2 regions of the Cellulomonas wangsupingiae genome follow, and region 2 is predicted to be linked to the other one. Evidence: riboswitches for the same ligand, from Rfam matches in the RefSeq annotation. Region 2 holds a riboswitch; the other holds the start of a gene.
The links. A riboswitch is a leader RNA that binds a small molecule or an ion and turns the genes downstream of it on or off. The one in region 2 is predicted to bind thiamine pyrophosphate.
Positions count from the first base shown of each region.

Region 1: it holds a riboswitch for thiamine pyrophosphate, as region 2 does, so the genes downstream of both, thiM (hydroxyethylthiazole kinase) here and NP075_RS01130 (thiamine ABC transporter substrate-binding protein) in region 2, are expected to answer to the same signal.

Region 1 covers NZ_CP101989.1:1,789,818-1,805,492, forward strand. The annotation lists gene pheS (phenylalanine--tRNA ligase subunit alpha) at 1-947, shown strand, start outside; gene pheT (phenylalanine--tRNA ligase subunit beta) at 949-3,525, shown strand; gene NP075_RS08335 (ExeM/NucH family extracellular endonuclease) at 3,791-8,767, shown strand; gene NP075_RS08340 (hypothetical protein) at 8,877-9,386, shown strand; gene NP075_RS08345 (TrpB-like pyridoxal phosphate-dependent enzyme) at 9,417-10,721, opposite strand; TPP riboswitch at 10,920-11,018, shown strand; gene thiM (hydroxyethylthiazole kinase) at 11,010-11,846, shown strand; gene NP075_RS08355 (thiamine phosphate synthase) at 11,843-12,514, shown strand; gene thiD (bifunctional hydroxymethylpyrimidine kinase/phosphomethylpyrimidine kinase) at 12,511-14,016, shown strand; gene NP075_RS08365 (HAD family hydrolase) at 14,080-14,724, shown strand; gene NP075_RS08370 (DsbA family oxidoreductase) at 14,747-15,499, opposite strand; gene NP075_RS08375 (quinone oxidoreductase family protein) at 15,496-15,675, opposite strand, start outside.
Region 2 covers NZ_CP101989.1:249,235-264,909, reverse strand. The annotation lists gene NP075_RS01165 (DUF4097 family beta strand repeat-containing protein) at 1-605, opposite strand, end outside; gene NP075_RS01160 (histidine kinase) at 680-1,204, opposite strand; gene NP075_RS01155 (thioredoxin domain-containing protein) at 1,360-3,465, shown strand; gene NP075_RS01150 (PASTA domain-containing protein) at 3,757-4,545, shown strand; gene NP075_RS01145 (SRPBCC family protein) at 4,782-5,534, opposite strand; gene NP075_RS01140 (ABC transporter ATP-binding protein) at 5,613-6,671, opposite strand; gene NP075_RS01135 (ABC transporter permease) at 6,668-8,428, opposite strand; gene NP075_RS01130 (thiamine ABC transporter substrate-binding protein) at 8,432-9,526, opposite strand; TPP riboswitch at 9,601-9,707, opposite strand; gene NP075_RS01125 (DUF4235 domain-containing protein) at 9,810-10,085, shown strand; gene mnhG (monovalent cation/H(+) antiporter subunit G) at 10,134-10,541, opposite strand; gene NP075_RS01115 (MrpF/PhaF family protein) at 10,538-11,077, opposite strand; gene NP075_RS01110 (Na+/H+ antiporter subunit E) at 11,074-11,649, opposite strand; gene NP075_RS01105 (Na+/H+ antiporter subunit D) at 11,646-13,241, opposite strand; gene NP075_RS01100 (Na(+)/H(+) antiporter subunit C) at 13,238-13,765, opposite strand; gene NP075_RS01095 (Na+/H+ antiporter subunit A) at 13,777-15,675, opposite strand, start outside.

The sequences.
Region 1 (15,675 bases), 1.5 Mb from region 2:
ACACCGGTGACGCCAGCGCGCTCGCGCTCGCCAACCGCGCGATCGGCGCTCTGCCCGGCCCCGACAAGGCGGCCGCAGGCAAGCTGCTCGGCCAGGCCCGTGGGCGCGTCAACGCCGCGATCGCGGCGCGCACGACGCAGCTCGAGGCCGAGCGTGACGCGCGCGTGCTCGTCGAGGAGACCGTCGACGTCACGCTGCCGACCGACCGGCACCCGCTCGGTGCCCGGCACCCGCTGTCGACGCTCTCGGAGCGCATCGCCGACGTGTTCGTCGCGATGGGCTGGGAGATCGCCGAGGGGCCCGAGGTCGAGGCGGAGTGGTTCAACTTCGACGCCCTGAACTTCGGTGTCGACCACCCGGCCCGCCAGATGCAGGACACGTTCTTCGTGGCACCGCAGGCGGAGGACGTGCCCGACGACGCGTCCGGGCTGGTCCTGCGCACGCACACGTCGCCGGTGCAGGCGCGCACGCTGCTCGAGCGCGGGGTGCCCGTCTACATCGCGTGCCCGGGCAAGGTGTTCCGCACGGACGCGCTCGACGCGACCCACACGCCCGTCTTCCACCAGGTGGAGGGCCTCGCGGTCGACAAGGGCCTGACGATGGCCCACCTCAAGGGCACGCTCGACCACTTCGCGCGGTCGATGTTCGGCCCCGAGGCGCGCACGCGCCTGCGTCCGTCGTTCTTCCCGTTCACCGAGCCGTCGGCGGAGATGGACCTGTGGTTCCCGCAGAAGAAGGGCGGGCCCGGCTGGATCGAGTGGGGAGGCTGCGGCATGGTCAACCCGAACGTGCTGCGTGCGTGCGGCGTGGACCCCGACGTGTACTCCGGGTACGCGTTCGGCATGGGCATCGAGCGCACGCTCATGCTCCGGCACGGCATCGCCGACATGCGCGACATGGTCGAGGGCGACGTGCGCTTCTCCGAGCAGTTCCGGACGGTGATCTGAGATGCCCCGTATCCCGCTGACCTGGCTCGGCGAGCACGTCGAGCTGCCCGCCGGCCTCACGGCCGAGCAGCTGGCCGCCGATCTCGTGCGCGTCGGGCTCGAGGAGGAGGCGATCCACACCTCGGGCGTCACCGGCCCGCTCGTCGTGGGTCAGGTCGTCGACCTGACGCCCGAGCAGCAGAAGAACGGCAAGACGATCAACTGGTGCCACGTCGACGTGGGCGCCCACAACGTGCTCGACGACGCGGGGCAGCCCACGGTGCCGCGCGGCATCGTGTGCGGCGCGCACAACTTCGGTGTCGGCGACCGGGTCGTCGTCGCGCTGCCGGGCGCCGTGCTGCCCGGGCCGTTCCCCATCGCGTCCCGCAAGACGTACGGGCACGTGTCCGACGGCATGATCTGCTCGGCGCGCGAGCTGGGCCTCGGCGAGGACCACGCCGGCATCATGGTGCTGTCGCGCCTCGGCTACGGCGAGGACGTCACGGCCCCGGGCACCGACGCGCTGCGTCTGCTCGGCCTGGCCGACGAGGTCCTCGAGATCAACGTGACACCCGACCGCGGGTACTGCTTCGCGATGCGCGGGGTCGCCCGCGAGTACGCCCACGCCACCGGCGCGCGGTTCACCGACCCGGGCCTGGCGACTGGCGACGTCGAGCGCGAGCGTCCCGCCGGCTTCGCGGTCGAGATCGACGACGAGGGCGTGGACGGGGTCGCGGGCTGCGACCGCTTCGTCGCGCAGGTGGTGCGCGGCGTGCGCGCGTCCGGGCCGTCCCCGGCGTGGATGCAGCAGCGGCTCACGCAGGCGGGCATGCGCCCGATCAGCCTCGCGGTCGACGTGACGAACTACGTCATGCTCGACCTCGGGCAGCCGATGCACGCCTACGACCTGGGGACGCTCACGGCGCCCGTGGTCGTGCGGCGCGCGCGGGTGGGGGAGCGCGCGACGACGCTCGACGACGTCGAGCGCACGCTCGACCCGCAGGACCTGCTCATCACCGACTCGACGGGGGGCCGCGCGGCGCGCGTGCTCGGGGTCGCCGGCGTCATGGGTGGCGCGGACTCCGAGGTCGGTGAGGCGACGACCGACCTGCTGCTGGAGGCCGCGCACTTCGACCCCGTCACGGTCGCGCGCTCCTCGCGCCGGCACCGGCTGACCTCGGAGGCGTCCAAGCGGTTCGAGCGCGGCGTCGACCCGCGGCTGCCGCGCGTCGCGGTCGCGCGCGCGGCCGCGCTGCTCGTCGAGCACGGCGGCGGCACGGTCGACGAGGCCCTCACGGACGTCGACCGCACGTCGGCGCCCGCGCCGGTCGCGTTCGACCCCGCGCAGGCGGCACGCCTGGTCGGCGTGCCGTACACCGACGACGAGGTGCGGGACACGCTCACCGAGATCGGCTGCACGGTCGACGGCACCGGGAGCCCGTGGCAGGTGCACGTCCCGACGTGGCGTCCCGACCTGACGGCGGGTGTCGACCTGGTGGAGGAGGTGGCCCGGCTGCGCGGGTACGACGCGATCCCGTCGGTCGTGCCGCACGCGCCCACCGGGCGCGGACTGACGCCGGGCCAGCGTGCCCGCCGCGCGATCGCCGACTCGCTCGCGTCGGACGGTCTCGTCGAGGTGCTCAGCTACCCGTTCGTCGCAGCAGGGCAGCTCGACGCCCTCGGCCTTCCCGCCGCCGACGACCGCAGGCGTGCCCTGCGTCTGGTCAACCCGCTCGCCGACGGTCAGCCGCTCATGCGCACGGACCTGCTGGTGACGCTGCTGGACACCGCGCGGCGCAACGTCGCGCGCGGCAACGTCGACCTGGGCATCTACGAGATGGGGCTCGTCACCCTGCCGGACGAGGGTGCCGCACCGGCTCCGCGCCTGCCCGGGGGTGTACGCCCGGGCGACGACGAGCTCGCCGCGCTCGAGCGCGCCGTGCCGGCGCAGCCGCTGCACGTGGCCGGTGTGCTGACCGGCCTGGCCGAGCCGGCAGGACCGGGCAGGGCCGGACGCAGAGCTGATCTCGACGACGCGCTCGGATACGCGCTGCGTGTCGCGCGCCTCGTCGGCGTCGAGCCGCGCGTGAGCGCCGACCGGGGGCGTGCACCGTTCCACCCGGGCCGGTGCGCGCGGCTGACCGCGCCCTCGGGCGCGGTCGTCGGGCACGCGGGCGAGCTCCACCCCAAGGTCGTCGCGGCGCTCGACCTGCCGGCACGGACCGTGGCCTTCGAGCTCGACCTGACGGCGCTGCTCGCCGCAGCACCGGCCGAGCCCGTCACCGCGGTGCCGGTGTCGACGTTCCCCGTCGCCAAGGAGGACGTGGCGCTCGTGGTGGCCGACGACGTGCCGGCCTCCGACGTGCTCGCGGCGGTGCGGGCGGGAGCGGTGCAGAGCCCTGCCGGTGACGTCCTGGAGGACGTGCACCTGTTCGACGTGTACACCGGCGACCAGGTGGGGACCGGACGCAAGTCGCTCGCGTTCGCGCTACGGCTGCGCGCCGCCGACCGGACGCTGACGGCCGCCGAGACCGCCGCCGTGCGGGAGGCGGTCGTGGCCGAGGCGCACGCTCGGGTCGGGGCCACGCTGCGCGCCTGAGCGCAGCGCTCGACGGGGCAGGACACGGGCCGCGGGGGACCTTCCGCGGCCCGTGTCGTGCGTCCGGGCGCAGCGACTCCCCGGCAAACCGGGAGGAACGCGACATCCTGCGAGGAGTTCACCAGAAAGTTACTGACGGGTAGTTGCGGCGTATCGGGTGAACCACGCATGGTGAGGTCGGTCGTCCAGGTGGCGGCCGCACCTGCTCGCGCGCCGGGGCGTCGTTCGCCGTCATCCCTCACCGCGCCGGAACGAGGGGACTCCCGTGCACGCACGACGACGAACGGCCACCGGAGCGCTCACGGCGCTCGCCCTGCTGCTCACGGGGGGCGTGGCCACCGCGGGAGCAGCCCAGGGCGCGGTCTCCACGGATGCACCGCTGCTGGTCAACGAGGTCTACGGCGGTGGCGGCAACTCCGGCGCCCCGTACGACCGGGACTTCGTCGAGCTGGTCAACCCGGGCGACGCGCCCGTGGACCTCACCGGGTACTCGCTGCAGTACGCGTCGGCGACGGGTGCCTCGTGGCAGGTCACGCCGCTGAGCGGCAGCGTGCCGGGAGGGTCAACGTTCGTCGTCGGGCAGGCGTTCGGGAGCAACACCGCCGCGCCCGACGTGCCCGTCGACCTCGAGGGCACCGGTGTGCCGATGAGCGGCACGAACGGCAAGGTCGCGCTCGTGCAGGGTCAGACCGCGCTGACCTGCGCCACCGGGTGCGCCGACGTCGACGTCGTCGTCGACCTCGTGGGCTGGGGCCCGACGGCGTCGTCGTACGCCGGTGCCGGCCGCGCGCCGGCCACGACGAACGCCACGTCCGTCGCCCGTGACGCCGCGCACGGCCACACGGCCGACAACGCGGCCGACTTCACGGTCGGGGCACCGACGCCGACCCCCGCGGGCACCGCACCGCAGGAGCCGACGGACCCGCAGGCCGCGACCATCGCGCAGATCCAGGGCAACGCCGATGCCTCGCCCCTGGTCGGGGTGCTCGTCACGACGTCCGGCGTCGTGACCGCCGCGTACCCGACCGGCGGGCTCGCCGGGTACGTCCTGCAGACCCCGGGGACGGGCGGCGGCGACGTGGCGTCGCGCACCGGGTCCGACGCAGTCTTCGTGTACTCGCCCGCGACGGTGGGGCAGGTCTCGACGGGCCAGCACCTGCGCGTCACCGGGACGGTCTCGGAGTTCGACGGGCTGACCGAGGTCACGGTGGCAGCGGCCACCGACGTCGAGGTCCTGCCGGCGGCCGACGCACCGGTGCCCGTGAGCGCGCCGTGGCCGGCGACGGCGGCGGCCCGCGAGACGCTCGAGTCGATGCTCTTCGCGCCGACCGGTGACCTGACCGTCTCCGACACGTACAGCACGAACCAGTACGGCGAGGTCGGCCTGGCGACGGGCACGACGCCGCTGGTCCAGCCGACCGAGGTGGGTCGCCCGGGGTCGGCGCAGGCCGCCGCGGCGCTCGCCGACAACGCCGCGCGTGGGGTCGTGCTGGACGACGGTGCGTCGACCAACTACCTGGGGGCCGGCAACGGTGGCCTCACACCGCCGTACGTCTCGCTCGAGAACCCCGTGCGCGTCGGCGCTGCCGTGCAGGTCATGCAGCCGCTGGTCGTCGACTACCGCAACAAGGCGTGGAAGCTGAACCCGACGTCGCAGGTCGTCGCGGGCGGGCCCGCTCCGGTGACGTTCGAGGACGACCGCACCGCCGCGCCCGAGCCGGTCGGCGGCGACCTGTCGGTCGCGTCGTTCAACGTCCTCAACTACTTCACGACTCTGGGTGACCAGGACGCGTCGTGCGTCGCGTACACGGACCCCAGCGGGGAGCCCGTGACCGTCCGCACGGGCTGCGACCAGCGCGGGGCCTGGGACGCCGAGGACCTCGCGCGCCAGCAGGCCAAGATCGTCGCGGCGATCTCCGCGCTCGACGCCGACGTCGTGGGCCTGCTCGAGATCGAGAACTCGGCGCGGGTCGACGGCGTGCCGGACGAGGCGCTCGCGACGCTGGTGGATGCGCTGAACGCGGCCGCCGGGGCCACCACCTGGGCGTACGTGCCCTCGTCCGACGAGCTGCCGCCTGCGGCCGAGCAGGACGTCATCACCAACGCGATCATCTACCGGCCCGCCGCCGCGAGCCCGACGGGCCCGTCGCGTGCGCTGGGCGACCAGAGCGGGGACGACCAGGCGTTCGGCAACGCACGCGAGCCGATCGGCCAGGTCTTCACGCCGACCGAGGGCGGCGAGCCGTTCCTCGTCGTCGTCAACCACCTCAAGTCCAAGGGCTCGGCCGGCCCGTGGCCCGGTGACGCCGACGCCGGCGACGGGCAGGGCGCGTCGAACGAGTCGCGCGTGCGGCAGACGACGGCGCTGCGCGACTGGGTGCCGACCGTGCAGGGCGACGCCGAGGCGGTCGCGCTGGTGGGCGACTTCAACGCCTACACGCTCGAGGACCCGCTGCAGGTCCTGTACGACGCGGGGTACGTCGACGCCGTCGCGACCCTCGCCCCGGGGCAGTACAGCTACTCGTTCGACGGCCTGGCCGGCTCGCTGGACCACGTGCTGCTCAACGAGGCGGCCGCGGCGCGCGCGACCGGCGCCGACGTGTGGGAGATCAACGCCGAGGAGTCGATCGCGCTCGAGTACAGCCGGTACGCCTACCACGGCACGACGTACTGGGCGCCCGACGCGTACCGCTCCTCGGACCACGACCCGGTGGTGGTGGGCCTGGCCGCCGGCGCGAACGACGCCCCGGTCGACCTGACGTTCCTCAACATCAACGACTTCCACGGGCGCATCGACGCGAACACGGTGAAGTTCGCGGGGACGGTCGAGCAGCAGCGCGCGGCGGCCGACGGCCCGGTCGCGTTCCTGTCGGCGGGCGACAACATCGGCGCGTCGCTGTTCGCGTCGGCGGTGCAGGACGACCAGCCGACGATCGACGTGCTGAACGCCCTGGACCTGGGGGCGTCGGCGATCGGCAACCACGAGCTCGACAAGGGGTACGACGACCTGGTCGACCGCGTGATCGCGGGTGGCGAGAACGCGGAGTTCCCGTACCTCGGTGCCAACGTCTACCGGGCGGGCACCACGACGCCCGCGCTGGACGAGTACGCGCTGCTCGAGATGGGGGGCGTGACCGTCGGCGTCGTCGGCGCCGTCACCGAGGAGACGCCGAGCCTCGTGACCCCGGGCGGGATCGCGGGGCTCGACTTCGGCGACCCGGTCGAGGCCGTCAACCGCGTGGCCGCGGCGCTCACCGACGGCGACGAGGTGAACGGCGAGGCCGACGTCATCGTCGCGCAGTACCACGAGGGCGCCGGCGCGGGCACGCCCGACGGCGCGACCCTCGAGGAGGAGCTGGCGGCGGGCGGTGCGTTCGCCGACATCGTCACCGGGACCGACGCCGCGGTGGACGTGATCTTCACCGGTCACACGCACAAGCAGTACGCGTGGTTCGGGCCGGTGGGCGACGGCGACGCGACCCGACCGGTCGTGCAGACCGGCTCCTACGGCGAGTTCCTCGGCAAGGCCGTGCTGACGTACGACCCGACGACGGACCGTGTCACGGCCGCCACGGCCGAGAACGTGGCGCGCACGACGACGCCCGACGCCGAGCTCGTCGCCGCCTACCCGCGGGTCGCCGAGGTCGCGCAGATCGTCGCCGACGCCCTCGCGCACGCGTCCGAGGTCGGCTCGCAGCCCGTGGGATCCGTGACGGCGGACGTCACGACGGCGTTCAGCGGCGGGCAGTACGTCGACGGTGTGTACGTCGGCTCCGCGCCCGGCACCACGACGGGCCGGGACGACCGCAGCCGCGAGTCGGCCCTCGGCTCGCTCGTCGCGGAGGCCCTCCTCGACACGCTCGCCTCGCCCGAGCGTGGCGGCGCCCAGATCGGCGTCGTCAACCCGGGCGGCATGCGCGCCGAGCTGCTCCACGCCCCCGACGGCACGGTGACCTACGCCGAGGCCAACGCGGTGCTCCCGTTCGTCAACAACCTCTGGACCACCACCCTCACGGGGGCCCAGGTCGTGACGATGCTGGAGCAGCAGTGGCAGACCAACGCGGACGGCACGATCCCGAGCCGCCCGTACCTGCAGCTGGGGCTGTCCGACAACGTCACCTACACGTACGACGCCTCGCGCGAGCTCGGCGACCGGATCACGTCGGTCACGGTCGACGGCGCGCCGATCGACCTCGGGGCCGAGTACCGCATCGGGACGTTCTCGTTCCTCGCCCAGGGCGGGGACAACTTCCGGGTGCTCGCCGAGGGGACCGGCACGGCCGACTCCGGCCTGATCGACCGGGACGCCTGGATCGCGTACCTGCAGGCGCACCCCGGCATCGGTCCGGACTTCGCGGAGCGTGCGGTCGAGGTGCCGGCGCTCACCGAGCCGGTCGCGCCCGGGGACGAGCTCACCTTCACGGTCGGCGGGATCAACCTCACCAGCCTCGGGGCGCCGGAGAACACGTCGGTCGAGGTGCTCCTCGGCGAGGTGTCGCTCGGTAGCTTCCCGCTGGTCCGGGGCGACGGCGCGGACGCGTCGGCGCAGGTGACCGTCACCGTCCCGGCGGACCTCGCGCCCGGCGGGCACGAGCTCACCGTCGTCGCGTCACCGAGCGGCACGACCGCCTCGGTGCCGTTCACGGTCGAGGACGCCGGCGAGGTGTCGACCACGACGCTCACCGCGTCGCCGGGCACGCAGGTGTTCGGTACCCGCGGCACGCGCGTCCGGCTCACGGCTGTCGTCACGTCGCCGGGCCCGGTCACCGGGTCGGTGCAGTTCGTCACCGGGGACGACGTGCTCGGCACGGCGTCGCTGCGAGGCGGACGGGCGGTGCTCACGCTGCCGGCGGACACACCCGTCGGCACGTACGAGGTCGTCGCACGCTACGCCGGCACGGACGCCGTGGCGGGCTCGCAGTCTGAGCCCGTGACGGTGACGGTCGCGCAGGCCACGAGCCGCACGTCGCTCGACGTGGTCCAGTCGCCCTTCCCGCGGCTGATCCCGTCCGTGTGGGTCGCGACCGTGGGTCTGGACACCGCCCGGCTGCCGGAGGGCACGGTCGAGCTGCGCGAGGGCGAGCGTGTCGTGGCGCGTGCGGACGTCGTCCTCGGTCTGGCGGTCGGGACCGTCCCGCGCGGCCTCGGCAGCGGGTCGCACCGCCTGACGGCCGTGTTCGTGCCCGACGACGCGGCGAACGTCGCGGGCAGCACGAGCCGGACGGTCACGGTCCGCGGCTGAGTCCGGTCCGAGAGGCGCGGCCGGGTGCGACCCGGCCGCGCCCCTCGGCGCGTGAGTCCGCCCCGCGTTCTTGCCACGCGCGTGCGCGTGCGCTGCCACGATGTGCACCATGACCGCGGAGCCCACCACCGCCTCGCTCACCGTGACCGCCGACCTCCTGCGCGCCATGACGCGCGACGGCACAGGACTGCTGCTGCGGCTGCGGGCGACGGTCGTCGCCTGGACGATCCTGGCGGTGCCCCTCGTGCTCGGGCTCCTGCTCGCGCTCACGGGCCTCGTCGACCTCGAGGTCGTCGCCCCTGGCCTCGTGGTGCTGTCCGCCGTCGCGATCGCCATGAGCCTCAGCGCGAGGCAGTCCGTGAGTCGCGGGCTGCGCGTCGCGCTGGCACCCGGCACGACCGTCAGCGCCGCGGTGGCCGACGACGCGCTGTTCTCGACCAGCGCCCTCGGGTCGTCCCGGACGACCTGGGCCGCCTTCCGGGAGCTGCACGTGCGCGGGTCGGCGGTGGTCCTGCGGCTGCGGGGCTCGTCGGCGTTCGTGCTCCTGCCGCGCGCGCTGTTCACGGACGACGACCTGGCGACGGTCGCCGAGCGCGTCGGGCGGCCCGCGGGCGGGTGAGCGCGCCCGACGCGCTCCTGGTGGCGTCGGTCAGACGTACTCGTGGTACGCGGGCAGGTCCAGCACCCCGTTGCCCGACAGCCCGATGACGATCGTCTCGTCCGTCGTCGCCGCGCGGGCGTGGGTGAGCGCCGCGGCCACGGCGTGCGTCGACTCCGGCGCCGGGATGATGCCCTCGGCACGCGCGAACTCGATGCCCGCGGCGAACGCGTCCTCCTGCTGCACCGCGACCGCGTCCATGAGCCCCAGCGCGTAGGCGTGCGACACCATCGGTGCCATGCCGTGGTAGCGCAGCCCGCCCGCGTGGATCGGCGGCGGCACGAAGTCCTTGCCGAGCGTGTGCATCTTCAGCAGCGGCGTCAGCCCTGCGACGTCCCCGAAGTCGTAGCGGTACTCGCCCTGCGTCATCGACGGGCAGGCGGCCGGCTCGCACGCCACGACGCGCGTCGTCGTCCCGTCGCGCAGGTTGCGCCCCAGGAAGGGGAAGGCCAGGCCGCCCAGGTTCGAGCCGCCGCCCGCGCACCCGAACACGACGTCGGCGCTCTCGCCGATCTCGTCCAGCTGCGCCAGGGCCTCGACACCGATGACGCTCTGGTGCAGCAGCACGTGGTTGAGCACCGAGCCCAGCGCGTAGTGGGCCTTCGGGTCCTGCGCCGCGACCTCCACGGCCTCGCTGATCGCCATGCCGAGCGACCCCGTCGTCGTCGGGTCGGCCGCGAGCATCGCGCGTCCCGCCTCCGTGAGGTCCGAGGGCGACGGGTGGCAGATCGCGCCGTACGTCTCCATCTGCATGCGGCGGTACGGCTTGGAGTCGTACGACGCGCGCACCTGCCACACCTCGCAGTCCAGGCCCAGCAGCGAGCACGCCATCGACAGCGATGCGCCCCACTGCCCGGCGCCCGTCTCGGTCGTCAGGCGCGTGATGCCCTCGACCGCGTTGTAGTACGCCTGCGCCACGGCCGTGTTCGGCTTGTGCGAGCCGGCGGGGGAGCCGCCCTCGTACTTGTAGAAGATCTTCGCCGGGGTGCCCAGCGCCCGCTCGAGGCGCAGCGCCCGCACCAGCGGCGACGGCCGCCACGACGCGTAGATCTCCCGGACGGTCTGCGGGATCTCGACCCACCGCTCGGTCGACACCTCCTGGGCGATCAGCGCCATGGGGAACAGCGGCGCGAGGTCGTCCGGGGTCAAGGGCTCCCGCGTGCCGGGGTGCAGGGCGGGCGGGCACGGCTCGGGCAGGTCCGCCGCCAGGTTGTACCAGTGCGTCGGTACGGCGGACGGCACCACGGTGCCGACCGGGTCGGTCAGCGGAGCGGGTCGGGTGGTGTCGGGGGTCATGTCGCCTCGCAGGTTCTGGCGCGCACGCGCGCTGGTCGGCGCGGACCGCGCACGGCACCCGGGGGGACACCGGCGACCCGCACCGGTGAGCGTAGCGGCGGTCGCGCGTCGCCCGGGGTCCCCGGGCGGGTGAGGCGCCGAGGCGTCCGCAGGGCGAGACCTGCTCTCGGCAGCGTCACCGCCGGCGGCTAGGGTCGGCGGCGAGACACGGGGTGCCCTGTACCGAGCAGGGCTGAGATCACACCCGTCGAACCTGATCTCGTTCGTACGAGCGAAGGGATGTCCGCCATGACGTCTGCCCTGCCCACCCCTGACGACCTCGCCGCCGCGTGCGGCGCGGCGCTCGACGAGGTGCGACGGTGCACCCCGCTCGTGCAGTGCCTGACCAACGAGGTCACGACGAACCTCGTCGCCAACGCGCTGCTCGCGATCGGTGCGTCCCCCGCGATGGCGAGCGTGCCGGGCGAGGCCGAGGAGCTCGCGGGCGCCGCGGGTGCGGTCCTGGTCAACCTCGGGACGCCGGGGCCGGACCAGCGGGCGTGCCTCGCCCCGACGGTCGCGGCTGCCGCAGGGGCCGGGGTGCCGTGGGTGCTCGACCCGGTCGCGGTCGGCGTCCTGTCGGTCCGGACGCGGCTGGCCGGCCACCTGCTCGGCGAGCGTCCTGCCGTGGTGCGCGGCAACGCCAGCGAGGTCCGCGCGCTCGCGGGCTTCGTCTCCGCCGGTCGCGGTGTCGACGCGCGCGACGACGTCGACACCAGTGCCGACGCCGCCGACGTCCTCGCGCGGCGCACCGGCGGGGTCGTCGCGGTGTCCGGGCCGGTGGACCTCGTCACCGACGGCACCACGCACGTGCGGCTCGCGGTCGGCGACCGGCTCCTGACGACGATCACCGGGGCCGGGTGCGCGCTGGGCGGCCTCGTCGCGGCCTTCACGTCGGTCGCGCCGCCGCTGACCGCGGCTGTCGCGGCGTCGACGGCCCTGGGGCTCGCCGCCGAGCGCGCGGTGATCGACGCGCGCGGCCCCGCGTCGTTCCAGGTCGGGCTCCTCGACGAGCTGTACCTGCTGACCCCGGACGACCTCGCGTGCCGCGTCGCGGCCGCGCAGCGGATCGGTGTGCCGGCATGAGCGCGCTGCCCGCGGGCATCTACCTCGTCCTGGACGCCGACGTGTGCGGACGTGCCGGCCACCGTCCCGCGGACGTCGCAGGCGCTGCGGTCCGTGCCGGTGTCGGCACCGTCCAGGTGCGCGCCAAGCGGGCGACCGCCCGTGAGCTCGTCGCGCTGACCCTCTCGGTGGCCGACGCGCTGCGTCTCGCGGGTCCTGCGGCGCTCGTCGTGGACGACCGCGTCGACGTCGCTCTCGCGGCACGGGCCCGCGGCGCCCACGTGGACGGTGTCCACGTGGGGAGGCGTGACCTGGAGGTCGACGACGCCCGTGCGCTGCTCGGCCCGGACGCGCTGGTGGGAGCCTCGGCGGCGCTGCCCGAGCACGTCCGTGCGGCCACGGGCGCCGACTACCTGGGGGCCGGCCCTCTGCGGCTCACGCCCACCAAGCCCGAGGCAGGGCCGGCGATCGGGGTCGCCGGGGCGCGTGCGGCGGTCGTCGCGTCCGGCGGTCGTCCCGTCGTGGCCATCGGCGGTCTCGGCGCGGCCGACGCACCGGCGCTGCGGGCCGCCGGGGTGCACGCCATGGCCGTCGTCAGCGCCGTGTGCGGGGCCACGGACCCCGCCGACGCCGCGGCCCGCCTGGTCGAGGCATGGGACCGCGCCGCGGCGCCGGCGGTGACCCGGTGAGCGCCGCACCTGCCGGGCCCGCGACCGGTACGCGCCCCACGGGCAGCCGCGTGCGGGTGCTGTCGGTCGCGGGCACCGACCCGACGGGCGGGGCCGGCATCCACGCCGACCTCAAGTCGTTCGCGGCGCACGGCGCGTACGGCATGGCCGTGGTGACCGCGCTCGTCGCGCAGAACACGCACGGCGTGCGAGCGGTGCACGTCCCGGACGTCGGGTTCCTGCGCGCGCAGCTCGACGCCGTCAGCGACGACGTCACGGTCGACGCGGTCAAGATCGGCATGGTCGGGACCCGGGCCGTGGCCGACGAGGTCGCGGCCTGGCTGAGCCGGGCCACCCCGCCCGTCGTCGTGCTCGACCCCGTCATGGTCGCGAGCAGCGGGGACCGGCTGCTCGACGCGGACGCCGAGGACGCCGTGCGGCGGCTGGTCGCGCTCGCGGACCTCGTGACGCCGAACCTGCCCGAGCTCGGCGTGCTGCTCGGTGAGCCCGTCGCCACGGCGTGGCCCGACGCGGTCGACCAGGCCCGGCGGCTCGCGCACCGGTCGGGCGTCACGGTGCTGCTCAAGGGCGGCCACCTCGCCGGGGACGCGAGCCCGGACGCCGTGGTCGACGCGGGCACGCTCACCGAGCTGGACGCGCCGCGTGTGCGCACGACCAGCACGCACGGCACGGGCTGCTCGCTGTCGGCCGCCGTCGCGGCACTGCGCCCACGACGGCCCGACTGGGTGACGGCGGTCCGCGAGGCGAAGGAGTGGCTCACCGGCGCCATCTCCGCCGGCGAGGCGCTCGCGGTCGGGTCGGGGCGGGGACCCGTCGACCACCTGCACCACGCGCCGACGCTCGGGGCGCGCGCGTTCAGCAGCGAGGCGTGGGAGCGGGCGGCGGGTCTGCGCGCCGCGTGCGACGACCTGCCGTTCGTGCGCGGGCTGGCCGACGGGACGCTGCCCGTGGACGACTTCGAGGCCTACCTGCACCAGGACGCGCTGTACCTCGCGCAGTACTCCCGCGTGCTCGCCCGGGCGAGCCAGGTCGCGCCCGGCCCCGCGGCCCAGGTGTTCTTCGCGCAGGGCGCGGCACGGTGCCTCGACATCGAGGCCCGGCTGCACGAGGAGCGGCTCGCCGGCGGCGGGAGGTCCGGCCCGGTGGGCCCGGCGACGACCGCGTACGTCGACCACCTGCTGGCCGTCGCCGCGACGGGCTCGTACGCCGAGGTCGTCGCGGCGGTGCTGCCGTGCTACGTCCTGTACGCGGACCTCGGCGCGCGCATCCTGGCGCGCGCGGGCCACCTGGGTGCGCACCCCTACGGCGACTGGGTCGCCACCTACGGGGACCCGGCCTTCGCGGCGGCGGCCGACCAGGCCTCCGCCCTGGCCGACGCCGCCGCGCATGAGGCGGGTGCGGCGACCCGCGCACGCATGCTCGCCGCGTACGCGGCGTCGTGCGCGCACGAGGTCGCGTTCTTCGACCAGGTGCGGGCGCGCCCGCTCGCACCCGTCGGGTGACGCGGGAACGCGGGGGCGCCGCGGGGGTGACGCGGGTGCGACGGGCCTGGCAGGGTGGCCGCCGTGGATGACCTGAGGCCGCGTCCGCGGTGGGCCGACGTGCGCGCCGTCGTCTTCGACGTCGGTGAGACGCTCGTGGACGAGACGCGCGCGTGGGTGCAGGTCGCCGGGGAGGTGGGTGTGCCGCCGCTGGCCCTCATGGCGGTGCTCGGGGCGCTGGCTGAGCGCGACGAGCCGCACAGCCACGTGTGGCGCGACGTCGGTGTCGACCCGCCGTCGACCCCACCGGAGATCCGGCCGGACGACCTCTACCCCGACGCGCTGCCGACCTTGCGGGCGCTGCGGGCCGCGGGGTACCTCGTCGCGGTCGCGGGCAACCAGCCGGCGCGCGCCGAGCACCAGCTGCGGGCCGCCGGAGTCGAGGTGGACCTGCTGGCGACGTCGGCCCGCTGGGGCGTGGCCAAGCCGTCGCCGCAGTTCTTCGCCCGCGTCGTGACGGACCTCGGTGTGCCCGCGCACGACGTGCTCTACGTGGGCGACCGGCTCGACAACGACGTCCTGCCGGCGCGTGCCGCGGGCATGCGCACGGCGCTCGTGCGCCGCGGCCCGTGGGGCTACGTGCACGCCCGACGCCCCGACGCCGCGCTCGCGGACGTGCGCGTGGACTCGTTGCGCGAGCTCGTCTCCCTCATGCTCGGCGTCCGGTGAGCCCGCGCGGCGCCCGGGCCGCTCAGCAGGACCCGTCGGTGCACACCTCGCCGGCCGGGGCCGGCACCAGGGGGTTGGCCTCGCGCCACCCGGCCTCGAGCAGCTGGGCGAACACCTCGGGCGGCTGGGCGCCCGACACGGCGTACCGCCGGTCGACGACGAAGAACGGCACGCCCGTGACTCCCAGGGACGCTGCCGTCGCCAGGTCGTCGCGGACGGTGTCCCCGCCGTCGCCCGTGGCCAGCGCGTCGGCGACGCGCGCGTCGTCCCAGCCGTGCGCGGCGAACCCGGCGCGGGCGGCGATCGCGACCAGCGCGCCGTCGGCGCCCAGGTCCACGCCCTGCTCGAAGTGCGCCGAGAACAGCGCCTCCATGGTCGTGTCCACCAGCGCGGGGCCGCCGGCCGCCCGCGCGAGGTGCAGCAGGCGGTGGGCGTCGAACGTGTTGAACGCGAGCGTGCGGGCGAAGTCGAACCGCAGGCCCTCGGCGGCACCGAGCGCCGCCACCTGCGCGAACATCTGCTCCACGTGGTCGCGCGGCAGGCCCTTGAGCTCGGCGAGCGCGTCGATCTCGGGCCGCCCCGGGCCCGCCGGTGTCTCCGGGGAGAGCTGGTACGAGCGCCACACGACGTCGACGTGGTCGCGGTGCGCGAAACGGCGCAGGGCCGCGGCGAACCGCCGCTTGCCGACGTAGCACCACGGGCACGCGACGTCGGACCAGACCTCCACGGTCACGGTCCGCGGCGGGGCGGCGAAGGTGGGGGTGTCGAGGGTCACGGGAGCAGCAGCACCTTTCCGGTGGTGGCGCGCCCTTCGAGGGCGCGGTGGGCGTCGGCGGCCTCGGCGAGGGGGAACGTCGCTCCGACGCGGACGTCGAGAGCGCCGGCGGTCACGGCGTCGAAGAGCTCGTCGGCCCGCCACAGGAGCTCGTCGCGCGACGCCGTGTAGTCGCC
Region 2 (15,675 bases):
GACCGGACGCACAGGTCGCCGCGGACGCGGTCCACGGCGATCTCGGCGTGCGCGCCGACGATCTCGAGCGAGCCGGTGACGGCGCCGACGCTCGTCGGGCCGTTGCTCGCGCGGATGGTCCCGTCGCCGACGATCTCGGCGACGCGGACCGCGCCCGCCGACGCCTTGATCTGCGTCGGACCCGTGATCCGGCCGACGACGACGCTGCCGGCCGTGACCTTCAGGTCCAGGCGGGACGCCTCCTCGAGGCGGGCCTCGCCGCCGTTGAGGATCAGGTCGACCGCGCCCAGGCGCCCCTCGGCGAACAGCGTCCCGGCCTTGCCCCGCAGGTCCGACCCGGTGGGCAGCTCGATCGTGACGACCGCACCGCCGGCGGAGAACGGCAGGACGTACTGCTTCCAGGACCCCGGGTAGACGATCGAGACGCCGTCGCCGTCCCGCTCGACGCGGGTCTCGTTCGCGGCGCGCACGGCGCCGGACTTGGACGGGTCGGCCGGCAGCACGGTCACCACGACGTCCTCGCGGTCGCTCGCGACGACGTGCAGGTTGCCGAACGGGACGTCGATGACGAGCGGCACGGGTCCGGCGACGGGGAACGTGGGCATGGTGGCTCCAGGGATGGTGTCGTGGTGGTGTCGCCTTGTGGTGGACCGGGATGGTGGGCGGGGCGCGATCGTGGTCAGCGCACCCAGCCGGTGAGGTGGGTCGTGCTGCCGCGCGTCTGGGCACGGCCCGCGGGGCCGGCGCCGGCGCCGCGCTCCAGCGCGGCCGCGACAGCCCGGACGAGCCAGGTGTTGACGGAGACGCCGTCGCGGGCGGCGACGACCTCGACCTGGGCCTTGAGGTGGTCGGGCAGCCGCAGGGTGGTGCGGGTGGTGGCGCCGTCGGCGTCGCCGCCCGGCTGGGCGGGCGGCTCCGGCGGCGCGGGCAGCGCCGCTGCCGGGGGTGCGTCGGCCCGGGCCGCAGGCGTGGTGACGACGAACTCGGGGTCGCCGCTGCGCAGCCGCACGTCCACCGACCCGGGGGCGAGCTCGGCCGAGATCTCCCCGGCCGCGGCGGACAGCGCGTCGAGCAGGACGAGGCGCACGGCGGCGTCGAGCGGCGCGGTCAGGCGCTGCGCGAGCTGCCGGGCGTCCTCGCCGCCGGCGTCGGCAGCGGTGATCAGCCGCTGCTGGAGGTCGTCGACGTAGTGCGTGAGATCCATGACGCCATCATGACACCACGATGGTGTCATGACAACCTCCTCTCGCGCCACGATGACGCCGCGGGCCCCGTGCGCCGCGGACGCCGGGCGCGCGCCGTGGCCGTGTGCGACCGTGGGCTGCGGCCGGACCGCCACGACGCCGGAAGGATCCCGTGATGGCCAACCGCCTCGCCGCCAGCACCAGCCCCTACCTGCAGCAGCACGCCGACAACCCCGTCGACTGGTACGAGTGGGGTGACGAGGCGTTCGCGGAGGCGCGCCGCCGCGACGTCCCGCTGCTGATCTCCGTCGGGTACGCCGCGTGCCACTGGTGCCACGTGATGGCGCACGAGTCCTTCGAAGACGCGGCGACCGCGGAGCTCATGAACCGGTCGTTCGTCGCCGTGAAGGTCGACCGTGAGGAGCGCCCGGACGTCGACGCGGTGTACATGGCCGCCACCCAGGCCATGACCGGCCAGGGCGGCTGGCCCATGACCGTGTTCGCGACCCCGGACGGCGAGCCGTTCTACTGCGGCACCTACTACCCGCCGCGCCCCGTCGGGGGCATGCCCTCGTTCCCGCAGCTGCTGCAGGCGATGGCGCACGCCTGGTCGCAGCAGCGCGACGACGTCGCGCACAACGCCTCCGCGCTGCGCGACGCGCTCGCGTCGGTGGGCCCGGCCGGCGCGCCCGGCCCGCTCGACCCGGCGTCGCTCGAGGCGGACACGGCCCGCGCGCTCGACGCGCTGGCGGCCCAGTACGACGCACGGTCCGGCGGGTTCGGCGGAGCACCGAAGTTCCCGCCGTCGATGGTGCTCGAGTGGCTCCTGCGCCGTTACGCCCGCACCGGCGACGAGCGCGCCCTCGCGATGGCCGAGGGCACGCTCGACGCGATGGCCCGCGGCGGCATGGCCGACCAGCTCGGCGGCGGCTTCGCGCGGTACTCCGTCGACGCGACGTGGACGGTCCCGCACTTCGAGAAGATGCTCGACGACAACGCCGAGCTGCTGCGCGTGTACGCGCACCGGTGGCGCGCGACCGGGTCCGCGCTCGCGCTGCGCGTCGTCGAGGACGGTGCCGCGTGGCTGCTGCGCGAGATGCGCACGCCGCAGGGCGGGTTCGCGGCCTCGCTCGACGCGGACACCCGGGGCGTCGAGGGGCAGACGTACGTGTGGACGCCGGAAGAGCTGGCCGACGTCCTCGGGCCGCAGGACGGTGCGTGGGCGGCGGACCTGTTCGGCGTCACGGCCGACGGCACGTTCGAGCACGGCACGTCGGTGCTCACCCTGCACGCCGACCCCGACGACCACGCGCGGTACGACGACGTCCGCGCCCGGCTGCTCGCGGCGCGCGACGCCCGCCCCCAGCCGGGCCGGGACGACAAGGTCGTCGCCGCCTGGAACGGGCTGGCGATCGCCGCGCTCGCCGACGCCGGAGCGCTGCTCGGCCGGCCCGCGTGGGTGTCGGCCGCGACGGACGCGGCCGAGCTGCTGTGGTCCCTGCACGTCCGCCCGGGCGCGACGGGACCCCGCCTGACGCGCACCTCACGCGACGGCGTCGCCGGCCGCTCCCCCGGCGTCCTGGCCGACTACGCCGACGTCGCCGAGGGCTACCTCGCGCTGTTCTCCGCGACGGGCGACCCGGCGTGGTTCGAGCGTGCGGGTGCGCTGCTCGGCGCCGTGCTCGCCCACTTCCGCGACGACGCGGGCGGGTTCTGGGACACCGCCGACGACGAGACCGACGCGGTCCTCGCGCAGCTCCAGCGACCGCAGGAGATCGCCGACGGGCCGGCGCCGTCCGGACCGTCCGCCGCCGCCGGGGCGCTGCTCACGTACGCCGCCCTCAGCGGGTCGAGCGCGCACCGCGAGGCCGCCGAGCAGGCGCTCGACCGACCCCTGGCGGTCGCCGGGCGCTACCCGCGGGCGGCCGGGTGGGCGCTGGCCGTGGCCGAGGCGGTGCTCGACGGACCGCGCGAGGTGGCGGTCGTGGGGCGCCCGGACGACCCGGCGACGCACGCGCTGGTAGCCGCGGCGCGCGGCGGCACCGCCCCGGGCGCGGTCGTCGCGGTGGGTGGTGGTGACGACGCGGGGACCGGCGGCACGGAGGCCGACGGCGTCGGGCACCGGGTGCCGCTGCTGCGGGACCGTCCGCTGCGCGAGGGGCAGCCGACCGCGTACGTATGCCGCGGGTTCGTCTGCGACCTGCCGGAGACCGACCCGCAGTCGCTGCGGCGGTCACTGGGCGGACGCCAGGACGCGGCGCCGGTCGATACCCGCACGTAGGCGGCCGAACCGCCGTCCATGCTGCGACGGTGACACACCGCGTCCCGAGCAAGACCTGCCAGCGGTTCATCGCAGGAAGGGCCAGGACGCCGCGGGCTTGAGCGTCCACGGATGCTGCACTTATGCATCAACGGCAGAGCATCAGCGGGCTACCCGCGGTGGGGGCAGGAAGTTCGGGCAGGCACTGACGCCGGTGGGTGAATTCGCAGTTGCGGTCACACTTGGTGCACACGCCTACGAGGGCCGGTAGATCATCAGTTCATGACTCAGCGACGGCACACCGGTGCACTCATGATCGGAACCTTGTTGCTGGCGATGATCACTGCGTGCGGCGGCCCGGGAGAGGCACCAACTGCGGCTCCAACGCCCACACCGACAGTGGACATGAAGGCAGTGCCCGACGTGGTCGGTATGAGCCTCGACGACGCCAAGCAGGCTCTCGAGGGCGCTGGGTTCGACGTGGTCAGCTCGGGGGAAGGCTCGGCGGTAAGCGTGCAGGACCCAGCAGCCGGGGCCCGAGTGCGCGAGGGCTATGCCGTGCTCGTGACTCTGGAGATGTCGGCCGACGAAAGGGCCGCCGCTCAGGCCGCCGAGGCGGAACGAGAGGCCGCCACAGCTGCACTCATCGCTGAGGCGGCCGCGGCGCAGCGCGAGGCTCAGTTATGCGGACCGTACCGGACAGCGATCGGCGACCCGCGGTTCTCGGCCGCCGAGTTGGCGTACAACGCCGTGACCAGCGGACAAGTGCACCTACCGTCCAGCGTCACCCTTGTCCCAATGGGCGAGTTCGTCGCAGCCTGCCCGGAGTTTTCGGGGATGTTCACCGACATGCAAACCAGGGTCGACGCTGGCCAGGTCTTCGACTCTGGCACGTACGAGGTCGGCACGGACATCCCGGTCGGGACGTACAAGACGACTGGCACAGACATCAAAGACTGCTACTGGTCGCGCACAACCGGTGGGGGCGAGATCATCGACAACGACTTCATCGGGTACGCGCCGGCTGGAGTGACGATCGATGTGCGCGCTGGTGAGGGTCTGGAGGTGTCCGCCGCCTGCGGACTCTGGACCCAGCAGTGACCCGACGCTAGCCCAGAATCTCCGAACTCGACTTGTGTCCGTGTTCATAACGACGCCCCACCTCCCGCGGCGTGCCTGCAATCACTCGGCTGGCACGTGCGACACACAGCGGTTCGCGAACCGCGGGTAGCGGTCCTGAGTACGAAGCAGCCACGGCGCCCCAGGACGTCGTGCTCACCGCTTCGCCTGTGAGTGACCCTTCACGCCGCCCGGCACCGCAGCCCGACGCCCTTGGCTCACACCGCCGACGTCCGCACCCCCCACCACCCGGCCCACCGCCGCCGCGACTCGGCGAGCAGATCCTGGTCCAGCCCGTACGTCGACAGCGTCGCGTCGACCGTCCCGTGCGGCGGCCGCTCCCCGGCCGGGCGGATGACGAGCACGAGCAGCGACTCGGCGATGCCGTGCAGGTGGATCCCGACCTGGTGCTGCGTCTTGTAGACGAGCGTCCCGCCGACGCGCGACCCGTCCGGGCGCGTCCCCTCGACGTGCGCACCCACGGGCAGGCCGCGCACGCCGTGCAGGCCCGCACGGAACAGCAGCGGCTCGCGCCGGTCGCCGGCGTCCAGCCCGTGCGCCTGCAGCGACACCCGGTCCTCCCCTGGGTGGACCCGCAGCGCGAACGCGAGCTGCTGGACGAACTGGGTCCAGCCCTCGTCCAGCTCGTCGAAGGCCGCTTCGAACGTCGGCAGGCCGCCGTCGCCCGGCCGCAGGACGGCCACGTGGGTGCGCTCCGGCTCGTCCTCCCGCGACGTGACCACGAGCCGGTCGTGGTTGCGCCAGACCAGGGTGCGCGTCTGCGTCCCGTCGGCCTCGTGGCTCTCCTCGTGCACGTCGTCGACGAAGATCTCGCGGATCTCGGCGTCGAGCCCGTCGTAGTCCCAACCGAACCACCGCCGGATCAGCTGCGGGTCGCGCAGGTGCTCCCAGACCGTGGCGACGGGGGCAGGAATGTCGACGGAGACGATCTCACGGAGCTGGAGGGGCATACCGTTCACCTCGCTGTGTCGGTGGGTGCAGCTCTCTGCCGGCCGACGGACCACGACGTCGCACCCGGTGGTCTGACGTTAGCCCGGCAGCCCCGCGACCGCAGCGGCATCGGCGTGCAGGGCCACGTCGGCCCCGGGCGCGCACGTCCAGCCCGCGGGGGCCAGCGCGCTGACGCGGCCGACCCCGTCGACGTCGACGACGACCTCGGTGCGTCCGCGGCGTGAGCGCAGGACGCGCACCGTCCCGACGACGACGCCGTCGGCCGCGCCGGGCGCGACGACGAACGCGCCCGCGGCCAGCGCGAGCAGGCCCCCGGCGGGCAGCAGCGCGACCCCGGCGGCACGGGCGGCGTCGACGAGCGCGCGGACGGCCGCGGGGGCGTCGGCACCCGGCGACGGCACGTCGACGAACGCCTCGTACCCGAGGAACTGCGCGACCCGCCGCGACGCGGGCCGGGCCCACAGCGCAGCGGGGGCCGCGACCTGCAGCAGCCGGCCGGCGTCCATGACGGCGACGCGGTCCGCGACGGCGAACGCCTCGTCCTGGTCGTGCGTGACGAACAGCGCTGTCGTGCCGGTGGCGGTCAGCACCTCGCGCAGGTCGAGCGCGAGACGTTCGCGCAGCGCGCGGTCGAGCGCGGACAGCGGCTCGTCGAGCAGCAGCAGCCGCGGGCGCGGGGCCAGCGCGCGGGCGAGCGCGACGCGCTGGCGCTCGCCGCCGGACAGCGTCGCGACGTCGCGGCGCTGCGTGCCGGGCAGGCCGACGAGGTCGAGCAGCTCGGCGACGCGCGCGTCCCGTGCGGCCCGGTCCCGGCGCACGAGCGTCGGCATCCCGTACGCGACGTTGCCGGCGACGTCGCGGTGCGCGAACAGCTGCCCGTCCTGGAACAGCAGGCCGAAGCCGCGCCGGTGCACGGGCACCCCGGCGACGGACACCCCGTCCCACGCGACGTCGCCGCCGGCGAGCGGCTCGAGCCCGGCGACCGCGCGCAGCAGCGAGGACTTGCCGCACCCGGACGGCCCGAGCAGCGCGACGACCTCGCCCGTCGGCACGGTCAGGTCGACGCCGTCGACGGCCGGCGCCGGGGCGCCCGCGTACCGCACGACGACGTCGAGCACCTGCAGCCCGTCGCTCACCAAGCACCTCCGATCCCCGGGCGGCGCAGCCGCTCGCACACGGCCACGACGGCCGCGGTCAGCGCGGCCAGCAGCACCGACGCCGCGAGCGCGGCGCCGTAGTTCTCGGCACCGGGACGTCCCAGCAGCCGGAAGATCACGACGGGCAACGTCGGGTCCTGCGGCCGCGCGAGGAACGACGTGGCGCCGAACTCCCCCAGCGACGCCGCGAACGCGAAGCCGAGCGCGAGCCCCAGCGCCCGCAGCGCGACGGCGAGGTCGACGGTCCGCAGCACGCGCCCGGGCGCGGCGCCGAGCGTCGCGGCGACCTCGCGCTGGCGTGGTTCGATCGCGCGCAGCACGGGCAGCACGGTCCGCACGACGAGCGGCACGGCGACGACGGCCTGCGCCACGGCGACCAGCACGCCCGAGGTCCGCAGGTCGATCGGCAGCCCCAGCGGTGCGTCCATCGACACGAGGAACCCGAACCCGACGGTCACGGCGGACACCCCGAGCGGCAGCATGAACAGCGCGTCGAGCCCGGCGACGGCGCGCCGGGCGGAGTTCCGGCGCGGCCGGCGCGACACGACGAGCGCGACCAGCCCTCCGACGAGCAGCGCGAGGAGCGTCGCGTCGACGGCCGTGCGCACCGACGTCCCGGCCGCCTGCCACGCCGAGACCGCGAGCGTGTCCTGCGGCACCGCGAGCGCGGCGTAGTTGCCCAGCCCCCAGCCGTCGGGCGTGCGCAGCGAGCGGACGACGAGGTTGACCAGCGGCGCGGCGAGCAGCCCCAGGACGGTGACGGCCGTGACGGCGACCGCCACGGCGTCCAGCGGGTCGCGCAGGCGCACCGGGTGCGCGGCCTCGGGGCCGCCGAGCGGCAGCGCGCGCTCGGTGCGGGCCCGCGCGCGCCCGGCGACGGCCAGCGCCCCGACGACGACGACGAGCTGCACGACCGACAGCACGGCGGCGGCCCGCAGGTCGAGGAACTGCGTGGTCTGGATCCAGATCTCGGTCTCGACCGTGCCGAAGCGCCGCCCGCCGAGCACGAGCACGGTGCCGAACGCGGTGGCGCAGAACAGGAAGACCAGCGACGCGGCCGACGCGATCGCGGGCCCGAGCGCGGGCAGCGTGACGGTCCGCAGCACGCGCCACTGCGAGGCACCCAGTGCGCGGGCGGCCTGCTCGGCGCGCGGGTCCAGCCGCTCCCACATGCCCCCGACGGTCCGCACGACCACCGCGTAGTTGAAGAACACGAGCGCGAGCACGATCGCGGTGAACGTGCCGTCGAGGCCCAGGCCGCCCAGCAGGCCGCCGTCGACGAGCAGCGAGCGGAACGCCACGCCGACCACGACGGTGGGCAGCACGAACGGCACCGTGACGAACGCGCGCAGCGCTCCGCGCCCGCGGAACCGGCAACGGTGCAGCAGGTACGCACCGGGCAGGCCCAGCACCAGCGCGCCGAGCGTCCCGACGGTCGCCTGCGCGAGCGTCTGCCCGACGACGCGCCACGTGCGCGGCCGCGCGAACACCTCGCCGAACCCGGAGAGGTCCAACCGCCCGTCGAGGACGAACCCCCGCCCGACGATCTCGGCGACCGGCCACACGAAGAACACGGTGAGGAACAGCACCGGCACGGCGACGGCCACGGTCCACCCGAGGCGCCGGGGCCACGCCGCCGACCCCCGACGCCCCGGCGACCCGCGCCCGCCGACGGGCGCACCGCCGACCGCCCCGGGTGCGGGACGGTCGGCGATGGCCTGCGCGGGAGTGGGCACGCGTCAGCCGATCACCGTGTCGGACCAGGTGGTCAGCCACTGCTCGCGGTGCTCGGTGATGTCGCCCGGGGCGACCGAGTAGGGCGCGTCGGACAGCGGCGCCCACCGGGCCCACTCGTCCGGCAGGTCGACCGACGAGCTCACGGGGTACATGTACATCGACACGGGGATGTCGGCCTGCACCTCGTCGGACAGCAGGAAGTCCAGGAGCTGCGCGGCACCCTCGGGGTTCGCGGCCCCGGCCAGCACGCCCGCGTACTCGACCTGGCGGAAGCACGTGTCGAGCAGCGCGCACGTGGTGGGCTCGTCGCCGCCCTCGGGCACCGTGAACGGCGGGGACGAGGCGTACGACAGCACGACCGGTCGCGGCCCGTCGCCGCCGCCCGCCGTGAAGTCCGTGTAGTACGCCTCGGACCAGCCGTCGGCGACCTGCAGCCCGTTGTCGCGCAGGCCCGCCCAGTAGTCGACCCAGCCGTCCTCGCCGTACGCGCCGACGGTCGCGAGCAGGAACGCCAGGCCGGGCGACGACGTCACGGGGTCGGGCACGACGAGCAGGTCCCGGTACGCCGGGTCGAGCAGGGAGTCCAGGGTCGTCGGCTCGGGCACGCCCTGCGCCGCGAACCAGGCGGTGTCGATGTTGAGGCACACGTCGCCGAAATCGATCGCGGTCAGCGCGCCGTCGTCGTCGCCGGGCACCGCGTGGGCCGCGGCGTCGGCGCCCGCGGGCGCCGTGACGTCGGCGGGCACGACGACGCCCTCGTCGAGCGCGCGCGACGCGAACGCGTTGTCGATGCCGTACACGAGGTCACCCAGGGGCGCGTCCTTGGTCAGGACGAGCTGGTTGACCAGCGCGCCCGCGTCGGCCTGCTGCACGATCTCGACGCTCAGCCCGGTCTCGTCCTCGAACTGCTCGAGCAGCCCTTCGGACAGCCCGAACGACTCGTGCGTCACGAGCGTCACGGTGCCGGCGGCGCTCGCCTCGTCGTCGGCGTTCGCACCGCCGATCGCGGAGCAGGCGGTCAGGGCGACGAGCGAGCAGCCGGCCGCGACGGCGACGGCGCCGCGGCGCAGGGGTGGGGTGGTGCGGGGGGTGGTCATGAAGCGGTCGTCCTCCGTCGTCGTCGGAGGGGTCCCGTGGTCGCCGTCCCGTGGTGGCGGGACGACGACCACGGGAGGAGAGAATGCCCGACTCCCTACGCCGGTATCACCCGGATCAGGTTCGAGGGTCTGCGGTGGTCCGCACTCTCAGCGTCCTCGCGCCGCACCCTCACGGGCCCGGCGTCCGACGCTCCCCTGTCGTTCACCGGCGATCCTATCCCCGACCTGTGCGATCGTCCGATGCCGGGTAGCGTCCGGGGAAGCGACGACGAAAGGCACACGCATGTCGGACGAGAACAACAAGCAGTCGATGGTCGCGAAGATCGTGGGCGCGGGTGTCGCGCTCGCGGCCGTGTGGGCGGTCAACAAGGTCATCGACAAGGTGTGGGAGAAGACCCGGGGGCACAAGCCGCCCGCCGCCGACTCCATGGCCGAGGACGTGAAGTTCAGCGAGGTCGCCACCGCCGCCGCGATCACCGGCGCGGCCGTCTCGCTGTCCCGCGTGCTCGCGACCCGGGGGGCCGCGAAGCTCGCCGGGCGCGCGGCCCGCAGCAGCTAGTCCCCGCACACGGACGGGCCCCGGCGCAGCGGCGCCGGGGCCGGCCCGTCAGCGGGCGGACGGGTCCGAGCGCGTCCCGTCCGGGAGCGTCTCCCCGGGGCGCGTCGCGTCCAGGTCGCGGGACAGCTCGTCGACCACCAGCAGGTCGTTGCGGACCTTGCCGGTGCGGAAGCCGGCCCGGCCGACCATGTGCGCCGCGACCGGCGCGGTCAGCATCTGGAAGATCGCGACGAGCACGAGCGCCCACACCGCGCCGCCCTCCCGCAGCCGCAGCGCCAGGCCGACGAGCACGAGGATGAGGCCGAGGACCTGCGGCTTCGTCGCGGCGTGCATGCGCGCCAGCAGGTCCGGGAAGCGCAGCGCGCCGACGCCCGCGGCGAACGCGAAGAACGCGCCCCCCAGCAGGCAGACGATCGAGGCGGCGTCCGCGAGGGTGGTCCAGAACTCCTGCGTCATCGCGTCTCCTCGTCGGCCGGGCCGCCGTGGTGCTCGTCGTCGGGCTCCGGCTCGACGGTCGCGCGGGAGCCGTGCGGCGTGGGCTCGTCGGTCCCGGCCGGCGGCTCGGGCACGGGCCCGGCCGCCCCGGCACCGTCCGCGGCGGCGAGCGCCTCGCTCTCCGCCGCGTGCCGCCGCCGGCGGCGCGACTCCTCCTCCTCCTGCTCGAGGCGGCGCTTCTCGGCCTCCTCGGCCGCGACCTCCTCGCGCGTACGCACGCGTCCCTCGCCCTCGGGCTCGACGGCCGCGAACCGTGCGACGGTCACCGACCCGACGAAGCCCACGAGCGAGAGCACGACGAGCAGCGGCACGACGTCCGCACGGCGGAAGTACGCCGCGTACAGCGCGATGCCGGCGATCATCGTCGTCACGACGATGTCGAGCGCGATCGTGCGGTCGAGCATCGACGGGCCCTTCTCGGCACGCACGATCGCGAGCACCGCGCCCAGGGTGAGCAGCACGCTGCACGCCACCACGACGACGTCGAACGGGCTCATCCCGCCACCCCCTGCACCGCGCGCAGGCCGCGTCCCAGGCCGGCCGCCTCCAGCTCGTCGTCGGACGCGAGCGCCCGCAGCACCCGCGCCTCCTGGTCGAGGACGTTCTGCCGCGCCTTCTCGATGCCGCCGCTCGTCTCGACGTCCAGCACGTGCACGTACAGCCGGCCGGTCAGCCGGTGCGCCTCGACGATGATCGAGCCGGGCACGAGCGAGACGAGCTCGGCCGTCATCGTCAGGTAGATGTCGGAGTGGCTGCGCAGCTGCACGCAGATCACGGCGCCGCGCGGCGTGTACCGCGGCCGCAGCGCCACGATGCTGACCTCGAACGACGCCCGGACCAGGTCGTACACGAACCGGCCCAGGAGCACGGCCAGCGCGCCGGGGTGCACGCGGCCGTGGAAGTCGACGGGCGTCATGCGCAGGCCCAGGGTCACCAGCAGGCCCAGCAGGACGCCGTTGACGACGTTCCCCCAGGTCACGTCGCCCCACAGCAGCACCCACACGACGGTGAGCCAGGCGATCGTCGCCCACTGGAAGCGCCAGGCGGCCCGGCGCGGGTGCAGGCTCATCCGTCACCCCCGATGCGCGTGTCCTCGGCCTCGGCCCCGTCCGGGTCGTCGGCGCCCTCGTCCGCGGCGCGCTGCGACTCGCCCTCGCCGCGCTGCCCGTCGGGCAGGACGGCCTCGATGTACGGCAGGCGGTCGGCGAGCGACTGCGCCGCGCGGCCCGTGTACGCGTACAACGGGCCGGCGAACACGGTGAGCGCCAGGCTGAACACCACGAGCGCCGCGGTCGGCACGACCATGTGCGCGGGCACGTGGTTGGCCGGCAGCGGCTCCGGCGGGCTCTGCCAGAACGCCTTGTTCCACGCCTTGATCAGCGCGTACAGCGTCAGCAGCGACGTCACGACGGATCCCACGACCAGGGCGTACCCCGTCGGGGTGCCGAGCTCGACGCCCGCCTCCAGGAGCCCCACCTTGCCGAGGAACCCGGACAGCGGCGGGATGCCGCCGAGGTTCATCGCGGGCACGAAGAACAGCACCGCCAGCACCGGCGTCATCTTCGCCAGGCCACCGAGCCGGTCGAGCGACGTCGTCCCGCCGAACCGTTCGACGAGCCCCACGACCAGGAACAGCGCCGTCTGCACGGTGATGTGGTGCGCGACGTAGTAGATCGCGGCCGTCCACCCGTGCACGCTGCCCAGGGCGACACCGAACACCATGTACCCGATGTGGCTGACGAGCGTGAACGACAGCAGACGTTTGACGTCGTCCTGCGCGACCGCGCCGAGGATCCCCACGACCATCGTCGCCAGCGCCACCCACATGAGGATGTCGTCGAGCCGGCCGCCGGGGAACAGCAGCGTCTGCGTGCGGATGATCGCGTACACGCCCACCTTGGTGAGCAGGCCGGCGAACACCGCGGTGACCGGCGCGGGCGCCGTCGGGTAGGAGTCCGGCAGCCACGCCGACAGGGGGAACACCGCGGCCTTGATGCCGAACGCCATGAGCAGCATCGCCTGCAGCACCAGCCGCACGCCGGGGTCGATCTCCGGGAGCCGGATCGCGAGCTGCGCGAGGTTCACCGTGCCGACCGCGGCGTACACCGCGGCGATCGCCACGAGGAACAGCACGGACGACAGGATCGCCACGACGACGTAGATCGTGCCCGCGCGGATGCGCTCGGTCGTCCCCGACAGCGTGATGAGCACGTACGACGCGGCGAGCAGGATCTCGAAGCCGACGTAGATGTTGAACAGGTCGCCCGACAGGAACGCGTTCGCGACGCCCGCGGACAGCACGAGGTACGTCGGGTGGAAGATCGAGATGGGCGCGAACCGCTCGCCGTCCTCCCGGTCCTGCGCCAGGGAGTACACCAGGACGCACAGGATCACCACGGACGACACCGTGAGCATCAGCGCCGACAGGCGGTCCGCGACCAGGTTGATGCCGACGGGCGCGGCCCAGTCGCCGACCTCCACGACGACCGGCCCCGCGTCGGCCAGCACGAGCAGCGCTCCCGACACGATCGCGACGAGCGTCAGCGTCACGAGCGTGACGATGCGCTGCAGGCGCGGCCGGCGGTACAGCGCGAGCGCCAGCCCGGCGGCGGACAGCGGCAGCACCACGGGCAGGGGGACGAGCCAGCCCCAGTCGGTCATCGTCCCTCCTCCCCGTGCCGGTGGTCGGTGTGCGGTGGCGGCCGTTCGGACGGCGCGGCGTCGAGCGCCTCGCCCTCGTCCATCTCGTCGCGGGCGGTGGCGGCCTCCTCGTCGAGCGACTCGCCGTCGGACTCGGTGTCGTCGTCCTCGAAGGCGCGCTCGTCGCGTGCCGCGAGACGCGCGATGCGCCGGTCCTCGACGTCGTCCTGCACCTCGTCGTGGCGGTGCAGCTGCCACGACCGGTACGCCATGGCCAGCAGGAACGCGGTCAGGCCGAGCGTGATGACGATGGCGGTGAGGATGAGCGCCTGCGGCAGCGGGTCGCTCATCGGCCGGTCGGACGCGACCCCGATGAGCGGTGGCGCGCCCGCGGCACCCCCCGCGACGAGGATCAGCAGGTTCGTGCCGTTCCCGAGCAGGATGATCCCCAGCAGGATGCGCGTCAGGCTGCGCTCGAGCACCAGGTAGACCCCGACGGTGAACAGCACCGCGATCGTCACGACGAACACGATGTTGGGGCTCATGACGACGTCGGTCACGGTGCCACCCCCTCGTCGCGCGGCCCGCCGGGCGCGTGCCCCGTGGAGGACATGCCGCGCGCGAGCACGGCGGTGTCGTCACCGCTGACCGCGGAGTCCGGCACGTCGTCCTCGCCGGACTCGGCGCGACGGTCGATCTCCGCGCCGAGGCTCCGCAGGATGTCCAGCACCAGCCCCACGACGACGAGGTAGACCCCGACGTCGAAGAACAGGCTCGTCACGAGCTTGACGTCACCCCAGATCGGCAGCTGGAACTCCAGGATCCAGGACTCCAGCACGTTGCCGCCGACGAGCAGCGCCGCCATCCCGGCACCGGCCGAGAGGAACAGGCCGGTGCCCAGCAGCACACCGGGCTGCACGGGTGCCGCCTCCCCCAGCTCGTAGCGGCCGCCGGCGAGGTAGCGCACGGCCAGCGCGATGCCCGTGACGAGCCCCGCCGCGAAGCCGCCGCCGGGCTGGTTGTGCCCGCTGAACAGGAGGAACGCGGAGTACACGATCATCGTGTGGAACAGCAGCCGCACGACGACCTCGAAGATCACCGAGCGTCGCTGCGGCGCGACGGTGCGCCCGGCGCGCAGCCACTCCCGCGCGCGTGACCCGGGCCGCGCGGTGCCGCCGGCGGGGGTCACCGGTGCGGGCCGACGCCCGTCCGTGGGGACGTCCGGCTCGTCACCGTCCGTGGCGCCGGCGTCCACCTGCGGACGACGCAGCCGCGCCATCGGGTCCGGGCTGCCGCCCCAGACGGCGCGGTCGGCGGGTGCCTCCCGCTCCCGGAAGATGCGTCCGCCGCGGGCCGAGAGGAAGACCAGCGACGCGACACCCGTCGCCGCCACGAGCAGCACCGAGATCTCGCCCATCGTGTCCCACGCGCGGATGTCGACGAGGGTCACGTTGACGATGTTCTTCCCGCCCCCGAACTCGTAGGCCTCCGTCGCGAAGTCCGCGGAGACCGGGGCGTGCACGCGGGCCGACGGCGCGACGAGCGCGACGCCCGCCACCACGAGGCCGACGGCCAGCGCGACGGCCAGGCGCACCCAGCGGGACGTCGCCAGCGGCCGGTCGGAGAAGTACGGGGGCAGGCGGCGCAGCACGAGGACGAAGACCACGAGCGTGACCGTCTCCACCAGCACCTGCGTGACCGCCAGGTCCGGCGCGCCGTACAGCAGGAACATGCCGGCGATCGCGTAGCCGCTGATGCCGGCGAGGATCACGGCCTTGAGGCGCCGTCGCGCCCGGGCCACGAGGATCGACGCGACGATCGTCACCGCGGCGAAGACGGTCTGCGCGGCGTAGTCCCACGGGCGGACCTCGCGCGGCAGGCTCGTGCCCGTCAGCAGGGCGCCGCCGACGGCCGCGACCCACGCCACGAGGATCATGCCGAGGTACAGGGGCAGCGAGCCGCGCTGCGTGACGGCCGTGACGTCGGCCGCCAGGTCGTCGAGCTTGCGCATGAACCGGCGGTACGTCAGGTCCGCCTCGAAGACGTGCGGCGCGCGCGCCTGCCAGCGCTCGACCTTGTCACGGGCGAGGAACAGCAGCCCGCCGACACCCAGGATGCCGACCGTCAGCCACAGCACCAGCCCGAACCCGCCCCACAGCAGCAGGTGCCCGGGCTCACCGGTCGGGTACGTCGCCGCGTACGGCGACAGCAGGTGCTCACCGAGCTGCGGCAGCACCGCCACCGCCAGCCCGAGGAACGACAGCACGAGCGCGGGCGCCGTCAGCAGGAACGACGGGCGCGTCACCGGCGCAGGCTCGACCGACTCGTCGCCGCCGGCCGCCAGCGACGTCGTCGTCGCCACGCCCTCGGAGTCCTGGGTCTTGGACTGCGGCACCAGCGCGCCCTTGGTGGCGAACGCCCCCCACCACAGCCGCAGGCCGTACGCGACGGTCAG